Regions from separate parts of the Rhizobium acidisoli genome, predicted to be linked through region 1. Evidence: riboswitches for the same ligand, from Rfam matches in the RefSeq annotation. Region 1 holds a riboswitch; each other region holds the start of a gene.
What was found. A riboswitch is a leader RNA that binds a small molecule or an ion and turns the genes downstream of it on or off. The one in region 1 is predicted to bind cobalamin.
Positions count from the first base shown of each region.

Region 1 (3,946 bases):
CGGCCACGTCGATCAGGTCGGTCTTGTTGAGCACGATGAGATCGGCGCAGGTGAGCTGGTCCTCGAACAGTTCCTCGATCGGGCTCTCGTGATCGAGCGATTGATCCTCGCTGCGCGCCGCCTCGACGGCATCATGGTCATCGGCGAAACGGCCGGCGGCGACAGCCGCGCTGTCGACCACCGTGATGACGCCGTCGACGGTCACCTGGGTGCGAATGTCAGGCCAGTTGAAGGCGGCGACCAGCGGCTGCGGCAGAGCGAGGCCCGAGGTTTCGATGACGATATGGTCGGGCCGCTGTTCGCGCTCCAGAAGCTTCGTCATCGTCGGAATGAAATCGTCGGCAACGGTGCAGCAGATGCAGCCATTGGTCAGCTCGATGATATCATCCTCGCTGCAGTTCTCCGCGCCGCAGCCCTTCAGCACCTCGCCGTCGACACCGAGATCGCCGAATTCATTGATGATCAGCGCGATCTTTTTGCCGCCGGCATTGGTCAGCAGATTGCGGATCATCGTCGTCTTGCCGGCGCCGAGGAAGCCGGTGATGACGGTTGCGGGAATCTTTTGCTGGTTCATGGATTTAACCCTTCATTTTCAGCGGCAGGCCTGCCGCGATAAAATAGACTTCGGCGGCCTTTGCCGCGATCATCTGGTGGAGCCGGCCGGCATGATCGCGAAAATCCCGCGCCATCCGATTGTCCGGCACGATGCCAAGGCCGACCTCGTTGGAAACGAAAACAAGCCGCGCCTTTGCCCGCGGCAAATAATCGGCGAGCGCCAAAAATTCTCCGGCCATATCGCGCTGCTCCATCATCAGATTGGTAACCCAGAGCGTCAGGCAGTCGATCAGCACGACGCGGTCCTCACCATCGATGGCGGCGAGCTTGCCGACGAGATCGAGCGGCTCCTCATGCGTCGTCCATGATGGGCCGCGATCGGCCCTGTGTTGGGCAATGCGCGCCTGCATCTCCTCGTCCCAGGCCCGCCCGGTCGCGAGATAGTGGCGGTTGAGGCCGCTTGAAACCACGAGGGATTCGGCAAAGCGGGATTTGCCGGAGCGTGCGCCGCCGAGGATGAAGACTGTAGTGATCGGGCCAACCGTCATGTGAGCGCCGCCCTTTGGCAGGATAGGGCCCGCCGTGCCGCCCCCCTCATCCGACCCTTCGGGCCACCTTCTCCCCGCTGGGGAGAAGAGGGAGCAAGCTTTTGTCTTTGACCGTCTCTCTGATCGCAGTGGCAGGAGAGGGACCGAGGCGTCGCCACGTACCTCTTCTCCCCATCGGGGAGAAGGTGGCGGCAGCCGGATGAGGGGGTGAGCGACGATAGAAGCGAATGCGCATAGCGCAAGCGAAGGACAATAAATTGCGAGCCGTATGGCCCCCTCGTCCAACCCGTTGCGCCATTGACCGCACCAAGCCATGCCGAATTCAATCGTTCAGCCAAAACAACCTCCGTGCTGGCAGCGGGTCTCTTGCCCAGGGTTGGGCTTTTCGCCCGGCACGAATGGCAGGTCTCCTGGCTCGCGGTTGTCGGCCGCGATCGGGGCGGACCGGAAACCGGTCGCCCCTGATCGTGCCGGCGGATCTGCCTCGCCTTCCCGGCTGCATCGGTGAAAAGGTGGACGATTCGTAGAAATGGAGGCGTCCGACCCCGGTTGATCACCATGCATGTCCAGTGGCTTTTCCGGCATGTCGCCCGTCCCGCCTGCCTGCACGATTGCAAGCTGCCAGCCGGAAGAGCTCGATGCCGGATGGAAGACCCTGACCGCTCTACAGTCGCGGGGTCGGCTGTGATGAAGGCGCCCGGTGTGGGTCCGCCCCGTCACATTCCCTTTTCATCCGGAAGGCGTAACGCCGATCCGGAACCATCCGTTAATATCCGAGGATGGTCAGATGACCATCCGTTGAGGGATGGTTAGGCAAGCTCAAGAGTGAAGTCAACCGGCCTTGGCGGTCGGCCATCGGCGGCAAGGCAGGCACGCTCACTGAAACACGACTTACTCGACCAGGAATATCGTCATTTATCAGAGGCTTACGTCATAAATATTTGACCTACGCGCCGGCTTTTCGCCGCAATTGCGTCGCATGCGGACTGCACCTTCGCCCTTGACCGGGTCTCTTCCTGCCTAGTTGTCTTGCCATGCTTATGAAATTGGATCGGCGCCGGTTCCGAGCGCTGCGTGTTTTCTTCGATCCGAGACGGCTGCGGGCGCTGACCCGCCGTAGCGAAGTCGGTCTGTCTCTGGCGGGTGCTGTCGTCGGCATTGCTTCCGGTCTTGCCGTGACCGGCATGAGCTTCGTCTCCAATGAACTGCATCAGCTGGTCTTCGGTATCGCCGACAGCGAAAGGCTGAGCTCGTCGGTTATCGACGACAAGCTGCTGCTGCTCACCGCCCCGGTCATCGGCGGCATGTTGCTCGGCCTGTTGCTCTTCATTTTGGCCAAACGCCGCAAGAAGCCGATGGTCGACCCGATCGAGGCCAATGCGCTGCATGGCGGCCGCCTGTCCTTGACCGACAGCATTATCGTCGCGGTGCAGAACCTGATCTCCAACGGTTTCGGCGCCTCCGTCGGCCTGGAGGCCGGCTATACCCAGCTTGCCGCCGGCCTCGCCTCGAAACTCGGCCTGAAGCTGCAGCTTCGCCGCTCGGATCTCCGCGTCCTCGTCGGCTGCGGCGCAGCCGGCGCAATCGCCGCCGCCTTCAACGCGCCGCTGACCGGCGCCTTCTATGCCTTCGAGCTGATCATCGGCACCTATACGATCGTCTCGCTGACCCCTGTGGTCGTCTCGGCCCTCGTTTCCACCCTGATCGCAAGGCTGCTCACCCATGGCGATTTCACCATCGATATCGGCGGCTTCGGTGCGGTCGTGCCGGCCGACTATATCCCGGCGCTGCTGCTCGGCGCGGTCTCGGCCGGCGTCGGCATCCTGATCATGCAGGGCGTCTCCTTCGTCGAGGAACTGGCCCGCAAGAGCGCGATCGCCCCGCCCTTCCGCCCGGCGCTCGGCGGCATCATCGTCGGGCTGCTGGCGATGATCTCGCCGCAGGTGCTTTCGGCCGGCCACGGTGCATTGCATCTGAACCTCTCCCGCGACGTCGCCATCCCGGCGCTGATCGGCCTCTTCCTGTTGAAATCCTTGGCTTCGGCGATCTCGATCGGTTCGGGCTTCAGGGGCGGCCTGTTCTTCGCCTCGCTGTTCATGGGCGCCCTGCTCGGCAAGCTCTTTGCCTATTGCGGCCCCTATTTTGCCGATGCGACGCTGACGCCCGTCATCTATGCCGTGGTCGGCATGAGTTCGCTTGCCGTCGCCGTCATCGGCGGGCCGCTGACGATGACCTTTCTGGCGCTCGAAATCACCGGCGACTTTCCGATCACCGCGCTGGTGCTCGCCGCCGTCATCACCTCCTCGCTCGTCGTGCGCTCGACCTTCGGATACTCCTTCGCCACATGGCGCTTCCATCTGCGCGGCGAAAGCATCCGCAGCGCCCATGACGTCGGCTGGATCCGCAACCTGACGGTGGACAAGCTGATGCGCGCCGACGTGAAGACGGCAAGGGCGGGCATCTCGCTGGAGGAATTCAAGCAGGCCTTCCCAATCGGCTCGACCCAGCGCGTTATCCTCGTCGAGGAGAGCGACAAATATGCCGGCCTCGTTCTGGTGCCGGAGATCTACGCCAACCCGACCGACGCGCAGGACGAGGGCAAGACGCTCGCCGATTTCATCCACTACCGCAACGATTTCCTGCAGCCGCAGATGAATGCCAGGCAGGCGGCGGCGATCTTCGACAAGAGCGAAAGCGAAGCACTCGCCGTCGTCAACAACCTGATCGAACGCAAGGTGATCGGCCAGCTCAGCGAAAGCTATACGCTGCGCCGCTACAGCGAGGAACTTGACCGCCGCCGCCGCGAAGTCTCCGGCGAAATTTGAAGGGGTGTTATGACGCGG
Region 1 covers NZ_CP034998.1:2,196,031-2,199,976, forward strand. The annotation lists gene cobW (cobalamin biosynthesis protein CobW) at 1-574, opposite strand, end outside; gene cobU (bifunctional adenosylcobinamide kinase/adenosylcobinamide-phosphate guanylyltransferase) at 579-1,103, opposite strand; cobalamin riboswitch at 1,487-1,877, opposite strand; gene CO657_RS10905 (chloride channel protein) at 2,138-3,928, shown strand; gene CO657_RS10910 (adenylate/guanylate cyclase domain-containing protein) at 3,936-3,946, opposite strand, start outside.

Region 2 (3,946 bases), 180 kb from region 1:
GCGCCGAGGATCGCCGCCCGGAACATCGGGTAACGGAACATTTTCGGATCGAGCAGCGGATAGGGCGTGCGGCGGGCATGCAGGAGATAGAGGAGGCCGGCAAGGATGCCGACGGCCACCGTGACATAGCCGTAGATGACGGGCACGGCCGGCAGGCTGATCACCGACAGGCCGAAAACGAAGCCGGAAAAGCCGATGCCGCAAAGGAAGAAGCCCGGAAAATCCATCGGCCGCGGACTGCGCGGCTCGACCGCCGGCAGGAAACGCGTGACGAGGAAGATGCCGAGCACGCCGATCGGGACATTGATCCAGAAGATCCAGTGCCAGCTGAGATAGGTGGTGAGGAAACCGCCGATCGGCGGCCCCATGATCGGGCCGATCAGTGCGGGAATGGTGAGCCAGGCCATGGCATCGACGAGTTCGTGGCGCGGCGTTCCCCGGACCAGCAGCAGGCGGCTGACCGGCGTCATCATCGAGCCGCCGGCGCCCTGGATCAGGCGCGAGACGACGAAGGCCGCGATCGAATTGGAAAAGGCGCAGGCGACCGAGCCGATCATGAAGACGAAGATCGCCAAACGGAAGATGTTGCGCGCGCCGAAACGATCGGACATCCAGCCGCTGATCGGGATGAAGATCGCCAGCGCCACGAGATAGCTGGTGACAGCAAGCTTCAGCGCGATCGGCGAGGTGCCGATATCGGCGGCGATCGCCGGCAGGCTGGTGGCGATGACGGTCGAATCCATCTGTTCCATGAACAGGGCGACCGCAAGGATCATGGGTGTCAGGCGGGGCACGGGCAACCGGGGTGCAAAGAGGAAAGTTGCGGCGCCACGGGCGTCGGTTGGGATCTGTTCGTTTCTACGGCAGCGATGCGCAGCTGTCCACGCGATCGATGTCACATACGGGTGAATGCGGCATGAGGCCGCTTGCCGCAGGGCCGGTTTGCTGAAATAGATGCGCCGTCAGGTGCCCGCTTTTCAAGCGGGAGAATCGGGAATCCGGTGCAAGACCGGAACGTGCCCAACGCTGTAAGGCTGACGTCTGCCGCTCATCATGCCACTGGTTTTCGCCGGGAAGGCTGCGGCAGACGGGTGACGCCGAGTCAGAAGACCGGCCTGGCAAGATAGACCCAACCCGCGCGGACGGCGGGCGGTTGCGTTGTTGGGGATTTGACGATGCGACCCTTTGATGAGGATGCCATGTCAGTGGCGTCCGGTTTTTCTTTGGCCGAACGCGAGGCTGTCTATCATGCGATCATGACGCGACGCGATGTTCGCAGCCAGTTCCTGCCCGAGCCCTTGCCCGACGACGTGGTGGAACGGCTGCTGACGGCCGCCCATCACGCACCCTCCGTCGGCTTCATGCAGCCGTGGAATTTCATTCTGGTGAAAAGTCCAACTGTGCGAGCCCGAATCCGCGATGCCTTTGCCAAGGCCAACGAGGAAGCGGCACTGATGTTTGAGGGCGAGCGGCGGCAGGCCTATCGCTCCCTCAAGCTCGAAGGCATAACAGAGGCGCCGCTCGGCATCTGCGTGACCTGCGATCCCACCCGCAGCGGCAGCGTGGTGCTGGGGCGCACGCACAATCCGCGGATGGACAGCTATTCCACAGTCTGCGCCATTCAGAATCTCTGGCTGGCGGCCCGCGCCGAAGGGGTCGGCATTGGCTGGGTCAGCATCTTTCACGAAGCCGACTTGAAGACCATTCTCGGCATCCCTGAGCATATCGAGGTGGTTGCCTGGCTCTGCGCCGGTTTCGTCGACCGGCTCTACGACCAGCCGGAACTCTCGGTCAAAGGCTGGCGGCAGCGGCTGCCGCTCGAGGAACTCGTCTTCCATGATGGCTGGGGAAGGAGCGAGAGGTAGCGATCACTGCTGCTGCGGCTGCTACTGCTGCGGTTGGGGGCCAGGTGCGGCAGGATTGGCAAGGTCGATCGAGCCCTGGTCGCCGGCGAGGAATTGCGGGCCGACCTGGCGGACCTTATTCTGCGTGGGGTCGTAGGGACGCTCCGGAACCGATGGCTGCGGCGCGGCGGCTGCCGCTGTATCCTTCACCGGCGGATTGGTCCGGATGGTGGTGATCGATCCCTGCTGCGGCGGCTGGCTGATCGCCTGCTTGCCGCGCATCTCGTCGTAATAGGCGGTGAGATTGCAGGCGCAGGCGTTTTTCTCGCCGGGCGCGCGGCTTTTGTAGGCGAAGGCGTTCTTCATGGCGCTGTAGGGCGTGCCGGTTGCGACCGAGATCATGTTCGAGGCTTCCGTGCTCGTCACGTCGCGATAGAAAAGCTGGGTCTCGATGCCGGGGCACATCTTGGCGCAAGTCTGGGCATCGCGGCCGAAATCGACCGACGTGGCGTTCGAGCTGATCGGGAAGAAACCGCCGTCGCAGCTGCGCACGCAGATGGTGCTGACCGGCGAGAGCATATCGGCCCGTGGCAGACCGTAACGCGGATCAACGTCTTGGCCGCCGCCGAGCGGTATGAAGGTATCGGAGCGCATCGCCTGTTCCTCGATGCTCGGGGCGGGGTCGTTGGCGCTGCGCTCGGAGGGGGCGTAGAAATTGTCGCTGTTGCAGCCGTTCTGGTCGAGCGCGGCCATCAGTTCGCGGCGGGCGTCATCGGCGCCGTTCCGGCCGGCTAGTTCGTTGCGGCGGTCCTGGAGATAGCCGATATTGTCGATCATCCGGGTTTCGGCCTGCGAGAGCTCGGCGCAATAATCGGCATTTTCGCCGCCGATCACCACCATGCTGCCTGAGGTGCAGCCGTAACTGCGCAGGTCGTTGCGAACCTTGCGCAGCTCGAGGTTCTGCTCGGCCATGGCGTTGGAATATTGCCGGGCTTCCGGGCCGTTGCCATTGCCGATCAATCGCGGCAGGTCGGCGAGACGGCCGCGCAGGTCCTCGCAGATGGCGCTGGTCTGCGCAGCGGCGGGCGCTGCGAAGGCGAGGAGAAGGGCAAGAGACAGGTTTCGGCGTTTCACGGCGTCGTCCCGGAATGAGCAAACGGTCGGTGGGGCGAATGCGACATCACCTCGCCGCGCGCTTCCTCTTAATCTATTTCTCTTAATAAGCTCAAAGAAAATCCTAGCGTATTTTCGCGATCTTATCCAGCAATCGCCCGAGACCCCGGTAAAAATGACAGGCATTCCCGATGACATCCGACCCTCCGCACCGGCATCAGGCGTACCAGAATCCCAACTGGGGCTGCACCTCTTCGCGGACGGTTGTTATGAGCCCGGTTCCGGGCATGGAGGCTGGTCGTTTGTCGCTTATCGCGATGCGGTGGAAATCGCCTCCGGCTTCGGTGGCGCTGAAGATTCCAGCAATAATTCCATGGAATTGACCGCCGTTCTCAGGGCAGCCATGTGGATCAATAGCCAAACAGCGGGCGAAGCCGCGATCATCTGGTCCGATTCCATCTATGCCGTCAAAGGCTGCAACAGCCGGCGACATATCTGGAAGAATAACGGCTGGAAGAAGAGCAGCCCGAATGGACAGGGCCGAAGGCGAACGATCGACAATGCGGAGCTCTGGAAAGCGGTCGATCTTCAGCTATCACAAAACGCCCTGGTGACCATTGCCTGGTGCAAGGGGCATTCGGGGGTTGTCGGCAACGAGCGCGCGGACGCGCTCGCCGATAGAGGACGGCTGTCGATAGCCGGCGGCTGATACGGTGCTGGCCGGTTTCAGGCGCATGTCGTTGCTCGGCCGGCAACCGGCTTACGCCGGCTGCGATGCCTCGACCACGGCGAGGGCGGCCATGTTGACGACGCCGCGGGAGGTGACCGAAGGCGCCAGGATGTGGGCGGGCAGGGCGGTGCCGAGCAGGATCGGGCCGACATGCAGGCCGTCGGTCATCGACTTGACGACGCCGAGCGTGATGTTGGCGGCGTCGAGGTTCGGGAAGACCAGCAGGTTCGCCTCGTCGTGCAGCGTCGTATCCGGCATG
Region 2 covers NZ_CP034998.1:2,020,127-2,024,072, reverse strand. The annotation lists gene CO657_RS10030 (DHA2 family efflux MFS transporter permease subunit) at 1-794, opposite strand, end outside; cobalamin riboswitch at 948-1,133, shown strand; gene bluB (5,6-dimethylbenzimidazole synthase) at 1,176-1,865, shown strand; gene CO657_RS10020 (DUF2865 domain-containing protein) at 1,887-2,978, opposite strand; gene CO657_RS10015 (ribonuclease H family protein) at 3,133-3,666, shown strand; gene CO657_RS10010 (NADP-dependent malic enzyme) at 3,718-3,946, opposite strand, start outside.
Region 2: another riboswitch for cobalamin. It lies ahead of bluB (5,6-dimethylbenzimidazole synthase); the one in region 1 lies ahead of cobU (bifunctional adenosylcobinamide kinase/adenosylcobinamide-phosphate guanylyltransferase).

Region 3 (3,946 bases), 1.1 Mb from region 1:
TCTTTATTTTTGGAAAAGTGCCAAATGGCTGCGCCGCATCGAGCTGATACCGGATGACGAAGCCGGCTTTTGGGAAAAGAACGGCTACCACATGTATGGCGATCCGTGGCGCGAGCAGCGCTATTCCGACGATTGAGCCGTCGGCCGCAGACCGTGGCGAAGTGCAAACACCACAAGCGCGAACAGAGCGGCAAGCCCCGTCAGCGACGCCATGCTGGCTAGATGAAACGGCACCTTATTCCAGCGTGGTTTGACGACATCGGCGGTGTTGAAGGCCTCGCCGCTGAACCGGCAGGTGATGAGCGCTAGGCTGCGCCGCACCATGTCGGCATCGACCGCGGAAATGATTTCATCAGCCGCAACGGCCTCCCCCGGCATCTCGCGCATCGAGAGCAAGACCGCCTTGGCCGCCGCTAGATAGGCATGGGCGCATTCGTTGAATGGGCTCTCCTCGTCGCTCACGCTGCCCGGCATCCGGCCCCAGAGACAATAGGAATATTGGATTTCGGCATAGTTCAGAACGCGCCGGAAGGGCTCGTTCGTATCGACTGCACGGGACGCCAGGTCGATAATTCGGCCGCGATAGTCCGAAATCACCGCCATCTCTCCATGCGAGATTTCAGGTATATCGAGGCCGGCATGGCTGCCGCCGGCGTTGCGGCTATGAGCAAGGGCGTTTTCAGCAGGCAGGCAAAAGAAAGCGGCGGCAAAAGCCGTCGACAGGAGTGTTATGGTTCTGCAGCTTTTCATAGTGGCACGAAAACCTAAGGGCGCCGGCAAAACGGCGCCCCTCGATGCGTTCAGTAGAAGGCCCTCGCCGGCCGGCTCCGCTGCCCGTCCTTCACGGCAAGCCGCTTTTCCGCCAGCGCCCCGAAGGCAAGGCCAAGTGTTGCCCAGAGGACCGCATGCATGGCGAGCGTTGTCGTCCGGAAACGCCAGAGCACCATGGCCGAGAAGTTCTCCGGCACCTCGTTGATCGGCGGCAGTAAATAGAGCACGAGGCCGATGAAGACGAGATAGGCGACGCCAGCGATGATCGCGCTGTTCCAGGGGCCGAAACGCTCGGAAAGACGGCGCGACAGCGCCACCGCGGCAATCAGGGCAGCAAGCGAAACGACGATCATCAGGAAGAACAGCTCAGTCCTGACGCCGATCGTATCGGCATTGCCGACCGCCGGCGGGTTGGCCGGATATTTGATAGCGGGAACGAGAACGATCGCCACGAAGGCGGCAAGGGCAATGACCGCCGAGGTGCCGCGCGCCGAAAGATTGCTGACGCGGCCATGCACGAAAGCGAAGGCGAGCGCGAAAAGCCCGCCGACGGCAATGCTGTAGGCCATGACGCCGGTGAAAAGGCCAAGACCGGCCTGTGTGGCCCGGCTGACGATTTCAGGTTCGGCAGCTTCGCCGGCCGCCTGGGCGCTCGCCTCCTCGAAGGCGATTGCCGCATCGACCAGCGGCTCGCCGAAGATATGGGCGAAAGCAAAAACCAGAATGCCAGCGATCAGCCCCGCGAGCATGCCGCGAAGTAGAAGATTTCCGACCATGTCAGTATCCCCCTTAGTGGCAGGGAAAGCCGAGGAGGTGGCGGGCGTCATGCACGAATTCGTGCACATACATGCCGTTGAACAGCGCGGTCGCGCCTTCCTCGGTGCCGACGAAATAGATGGCGATGAGCATCAGCAGGCCGCCGAAGATCGCCCAGGGCAGGATTTCTCCTACGGGGATCGGTGCCGGTGCCGCGACGGGCGCGAAAGTGGTGTCAGACATGTATTCCTCCGGAATGACGCGTTCAGTCGAAAGAGTGCTTGTGCGGTAAGGTCTGACTTCCAGCGCGAAAAACCTTCGACACGCTGGTCACAGTGGCGCGACCGCGCCGGATTTCCACCGGCTTCCAAACCCGCAACAGCCCGGTTATATCTGCACGCCGAAGAGACTGTCAACGATACTTCACCTGCCGGCCAAGGGCTGCTCTACTGTATGAACACGCGCCTTACCTGGATCTGCCATGGTGCAACGGCGGCGAGCCGCAAAGCCATGTTTCCGATCGACGAACCGCTGGAAACCAAGGCAACGGAGGAAGCCGGCAGGATGACCGCCCTGCCCCGCGCCGATCGTATCGCCGTAAGCCCGGCTTTGCGTGCCCGCCAGACTGTCGACGCGCTCGGCCTTCAAGCTCGCATAGACCCTGCACTTGGCGATTGCGATCATGGCCGCTGGGCCGGCAAGTCGATCGCGGCGATCGAGGCCGAGGAGCCGGAGAACCTCATGGCCTGGATGACAAGTCCGGAAGCCGCCCCTCACGGAGGCGAGAGCCTTGTTGATCTTCGAACACGCGTCGCCAGCTGGATGGACAACGAATCCGCCCTCGGCGGCCATGTGATCGCCATCAGCCACGCCACGGTCATCCGAGCGGCGGTAGCCCATGTGCTCCAGGCACCGCCCTCCTCCTTCTGGCTCATCGATGTCGAGCCGCTCGCCGTCATTCGCATGACCAGCAACGGACGGCGCTGGTCTCTGCGTTTCCAGCATTAGCGATCCCTGATGCTTATCCAGCCTTACACAAGCAAATCGCGTCATCTCTATTGAACCCGGTTTCGCCGGGACTACTTCCTTGTCCCAAGGAGATGGAAGACATGACATATGACTGGAGTGGGGAGCGCACGCGTCGCCTGCGTTTAATGCGTGTCGCCACAATCACGGTTCTGGTCGGTCTCATCGTCAGCGTTCCGCTGTTGATGGTCACCGCCTGAAACACGAGAAAGGGCGAGCGATGCACCAGCACGCTCGCCTTCGTTTTTTCCGTTCCCCGCGTCACCAGAAGTGCGTCCGTCTCTCGACGGTGCAGCAAGAGGCTGCTGTCCCCAAAAATTCGCCTTCTGGTTTCAACGAACATTTCAGACTTTCATGATAGTTCGGCATAGGGTGGAGATGGAGAAGGCCATATGCCGGTGTTTTTCCAGAGCAGGGCCGGAAGGCAATGCGTATCGATCGTCGGGCTTGGGATAACTCTCTGGCTCCTCGGCGCGCTTTTGCAGCTTGACGACAGCCTTGTCTTCTTCATGACCGGTTTCGGCGAATATGGTGCCGACAAACTCGTTCTGGCTCTCGGCATCGCCGGCGCCATGAGCTTCATCTATTCGGTGCTGCGCATTGCCGACCTGCGCAAGGAAACGGAACTGCGCGCCGCCGCCCAGGCGAAGGCCGATTGGACCGCAACTCACGACCATCTGACCAAGCTGCCGAACCGCTACGCCTTCGAACGCAAGATCCTGTCACGGCCGATCAAGGACGACGAGGACCAGATCGAGGAGTGGGACCAGAACGTCACGCTTTTCTCCGTCGATCTCGACGGCTTCAAGAAAGTCAACGATCTCGTCGGCCACAAGGGCGGCGATATTCTGCTCATCGAGGTTGCCAGAAGGATCTGCGCGCTCGGCAATGCCGATTGCGTCTATCGCTTCGGCGGCGACGAATTCATCATTGTCGCCTTTGCCCTGACAGCGCAGCGCGAGGAGCGTTTTGCCAAATTGTTGATCCAGGCGGTCACCCGGCCGATCCATATCGATGGTTTTGCCGTCGAAGTCGGCGCCAGCGTCGGCTACGACCGCTGGGCCGAGGGAACCGAACCGCTGGAGGATGCCGCTCATCGGGCCGACCTCGCCATGTACGAGGCGAAATCACGCGGCCCCAACCATTATTTGGTTTTCGAACCGGCTATGCAGGACAAAGTTGCGGAACGCGCGGCGCTGGAAACCAGGCTGCGTGCCGCAATCTCCAACAAGGCGATCAAACCCTTTTTTCAGCCGCTGATCGACCTGAAGACCGGTCAGCTCTGCGGCTTCGAGGCGCTGGCGCGCTGGATCGGCGAGGACGGCGTCAACATCCCGCCGCCGGTCTTCATCGATATCGCCGAGGAAACCGGGATGATTACGGCCTTGTTCGA
Region 3 covers NZ_CP034998.1:3,318,703-3,322,648, forward strand. The annotation lists gene CO657_RS16285 (sulfite oxidase-like oxidoreductase) at 1-136, shown strand, start outside; gene CO657_RS16290 (hypothetical protein) at 121-750, opposite strand; gene CO657_RS16295 (CbtA family protein) at 801-1,547, opposite strand; gene CO657_RS16300 (CbtB domain-containing protein) at 1,561-1,770, opposite strand; adenosylcobalamin (AdoCbl) riboswitch at 1,783-1,925, opposite strand; gene CO657_RS16305 (histidine phosphatase family protein) at 1,981-2,535, shown strand; gene CO657_RS16310 (putative bifunctional diguanylate cyclase/phosphodiesterase) at 2,946-3,946, shown strand, end outside.
Region 3: another riboswitch for cobalamin. It lies ahead of CO657_RS16300 (CbtB domain-containing protein); the one in region 1 lies ahead of cobU (bifunctional adenosylcobinamide kinase/adenosylcobinamide-phosphate guanylyltransferase).

Region 4 (3,946 bases), 1.5 Mb from region 1:
GTGTCGGTGCTGCTCGTCAACGGTGTCGCGGCCGGCCTGATCGCCATGCGCGACGAGCCGCGCGAGGATGCCAAGGCCGGGCTTTCCACGCTCAAGTCGGCCGGCGTCAAGGCGATGATGCTGACGGGCGACAACAAGCGGACGGCAGCAGCCGTTGCCGGCATGCTCGGCATCGACTGGCGCGGCGAGATGATGCCTGAGGATAAGCAGCGGGTCGTCGGTGAATTGAAGCGCCAGGGCTTCATCGTCGCCAAGGTCGGCGACGGCATCAATGATGCTCCGGCGCTGGCTGCCGCCGATATCGGCATCGCCATGGGCGGCGGCACCGACGTGGCGCTGGAAACTGCGGATGCCGCCGTTCTCCACGGGCGCGTCGGCGACGTGGCGCGGATGATCGAGCTGTCCAAACGGACGATGCGCAATATCCTGCAGAATATCAGCATCGCGCTGGGACTGAAGGCGGTGTTCCTGGTGACGACGATTGCCGGCATCACCGGTCTCTGGCCGGCAATTCTCGCCGATACCGGCGCCACCGTGCTGGTGACGATCAATGCGCTTAGGCTGCTTCAGGTCAAGGGATAAACCCTATTCGCAGCGACGATGCGGCTGATCGGGAATCGACAATCGTAGAGCCGGCTACAAGCCGGCTCTCTTCGTTCCGGCCTTCTTCACAGCCTGTTTGCTTAAGCCTTCGTTATCCATGTTTTTCACAGGAACGTAGTGATTTCAAACTTGCCGTAACGCAACGCACAAACCATCCGTTGACGTGATTTTGGATTCGCGTACTATATCTAGTGTTCAAGGTTCCTTCGATTCGTGTCGGATCGCGGGCTAAGACGGGAATACGGTGCGTTTCGCCATGACGGCGCAGCAAGGCCGGAGCTGCCCCCGCAACTGTAAGCGGCGAGCAACTGTCCGATTTCAGGTCACTGAGGCATGATGCCTCGGGAAGGCTGGGGCAGGGTGCTTCGACCCGCAAGCCAGGAGACCTGCCTTGAACTAGATGTCCACGGGCGGGGTGTCCGGAAGGTCGCGTGCATGACAGCGGAATGATCCGCGCCTGTTGCGCTGCCCGAACGTCCGCATGAGCACTTCGGGGTTGAAGTCATGTTCAGAATATCAAGGCCGCCGCCCGCGCTAATCCCGATCGTCTCAGGCGTCTAAAGCGCCGACTTGCCAGATCACCATCAAGCATTGACCCGGACGCCACAAGGCGCCCGATCCCTGTCTTGCGTCCTGAATTCTTTGACATCACGAGGAACATGATGAGCGTTACCGTCTACAGCAAACCCGCCTGCGTCCAATGCACTGCCACCTATCGCGCCCTCGACCGTCTGGGCGTCGATTACGACATCGTCGATATCTCCGAGGATGCCGAAGCGCTCGATCGTGTCCGCAGCCTCGGCTACATGCAGGCGCCGGTCGTGATCGCCGGCGAGCGGCATTGGGCGGGTTTCCGCCCCGATATGATCAGCGCGCTCTCCTGACCGAGGAAAAAGGCGATGGGGCTGATCGTCTATTATTCCAGCCGATCCGAAAATACCCATCGCTTCGTTGCCAGGCTCGGACTGCGCGCGGCGCGCATTCCGGCGGGCGGTGCGGATGCGTTCCATATCCGCGAACCCTTCGTGCTTGTCGTGCCGACCTATAGCGGCGGCGACGGCCCAGGGATCATAAAGGGCGCCGTTCCCAAGCAGGTGATCCGTTTCTTGAACGATGCGGAGAACCGAGGACACATTCGTGGCGTGATTGCCGCGGGCAACAGCAATTTCGGCGAGACATACGGGCTCGCCGGCGACGTGATCTCGCAGAAATGCCGGGTGCCGTACCTCTACAGGTTCGAGCTCATGGGCACGGAGGAGGATGTCGCCAACGTCAAACACGGAATGGAACGATTTTGGACACGGGAACAACTCTGACGCGGGATGCGGGTGCAAAACCGCATAACAGTTTTGCTCATCCCGCCGGCGAACGCCCTTTGAAAGCGGTGGAAACGCTCGACTATCACGCGCTGAACGCCATGCTGAACCTCTATGACGATGAGGGCAGGATCCAGCTCGAAAAGGACCGCATGGCGGCGAAGCAGTATTTCCTGCAGCATGTGAACCAGAACACCGTGTTCTTTCACAATCTGAGGGAAAAGCTCGATTACCTCGTGACCGAGGGCTATTACGAGCAGGAGGTTCTCGACCAATATTCCTTCAATTTCGTCCGCGACCTGTTCGACCAGGCCTATGCCAGGAAGTTCCGGTTCCCGACTTTCCTCGGCGCCTTCAAATATTACACCAGCTATACGCTGAAGACCTTTGACGGAAAGCGCTATCTCGAGCGCTACGAGGACCGCATCTGCATGGTGGCGCTGACTTTGGCGCGCGGCGACGAGGCCCTTGCCCGCGACATGGTCGACGAGATCATCTCCGGCCGCTTCCAGCCGGCGACGCCGACCTTCCTCAATGCCGGCAAGAAACAGCGCGGTGAACTGGTTTCCTGCTTCCTGCTGCGGGTCGAGGACAATATGGAATCGATCGGCCGGTCGATCAATTCGGCGCTGCAATTGTCGAAGCGCGGCGGCGGCGTGGCGCTGTCGCTGACGAACATCCGCGAGGCCGGCGCGCCGATCAAGCAGATCGAGAACCAGTCATCGGGCATCATCCCGGTGATGAAGCTGCTCGAAGACAGTTTCTCCTATGCCAACCAGCTCGGTGCCCGGCAGGGAGCCGGTGCTGTCTATCTCAACGCCCATCACCCTGACATCATGCGCTTCCTCGACACCAAGCGTGAGAATGCCGACGAGAAGATCCGCATCAAGACGCTGTCGCTCGGCGTCGTCGTGCCCGACATCAGCTTCGAACTCGCGAGGAACAACGAGGACATGTACCTGTTCTCGCCCTATGACGTCGAGCGCGTCTATGGTGTGCCCTTTACCGAGATTTCGGTGACAGAAAAATATCGGGAGATGGTGGCAGATGCCGGCATCTCCAAGAAGAAGATCAAGGCGCGGGAATTCTTCCAGGTGCTTGCCGAAATCCAGTTCGAAAGCGGTTATCCCTACATCATGTTCGAGGACACGGTGAACCGGGCGAACCCGATCGCCGGGCGTATTTCGATGAGCAATCTCTGCTCGGAGATCCTGCAGGTCAGTGAGGCGAGCGAATATAATGACGACCTCTCCTACAAGCATCTCGGCAAGGATATTTCCTGCAATCTCGGCTCGCTGAACATTGCGGCCGCCATGGATTCCGCCGATTTCGGTAAGACGATCGAGACCTCGATCCGGGCGCTGACGGCGGTTTCCGATATGAGCCATATTGCCTCGGTTCCGTCGATCGAGAAAGGCAATGACGAAAGCCACGCGATCGGCCTCGGCCAGATGAACCTGCACGGATACCTCGCCCGCGAACGTATCTTTTACGGTTCCGAAGAAGGCGTCGATTTCACCAATATCTATTTCTACACGGTGACCTATCACGCGATCCGCGCCTCGAATCTCCTGGCGCTCGAACGCGGCACCAGCTTCAAGGGTTTCGAGAACTCGAAATATGCCTCCGGCGAATATTTCGACAAATATACCGAGGAGGAATGGCAGCCGACGACGGAGAAGGTGCAGGCGCTATTCGACGATGCCGGCATCCCTGTTCCGACACAGGAAGATTGGGCAGCGCTGAAGACGGCTGTCATGGCCTCCGGTCTCTATAACCGGAATCTGCAGGCGGTGCCGCCGACCGGGTCGATCTCCTATATCAACCACTCGACCTCCTCGATCCATCCGATCGTCTCGAAGATCGAAATCCGCAAGGAAGGCAAGATCGGCCGTGTCTATTATCCGGCGCCGTTCATGACCAACGACAATCTCGATTATTACCAGGATGCCTACGAGATTGGCGCGGAGAAGATTATCGACACCTATGCGGCGGCGACCCAGCATGTCGACCAGGGCCTGTCGCTA
Region 4 covers NZ_CP034998.1:3,681,889-3,685,834, reverse strand. The annotation lists gene CO657_RS17980 (heavy metal translocating P-type ATPase) at 1-582, shown strand, start outside; cobalamin riboswitch at 785-1,011, shown strand; gene nrdH (glutaredoxin-like protein NrdH) at 1,266-1,487, shown strand; gene nrdI (class Ib ribonucleoside-diphosphate reductase assembly flavoprotein NrdI) at 1,503-1,919, shown strand; gene nrdE (class 1b ribonucleoside-diphosphate reductase subunit alpha) at 1,898-3,946, shown strand, end outside.
Region 4: another riboswitch for cobalamin. It lies ahead of nrdH (glutaredoxin-like protein NrdH); the one in region 1 lies ahead of cobU (bifunctional adenosylcobinamide kinase/adenosylcobinamide-phosphate guanylyltransferase).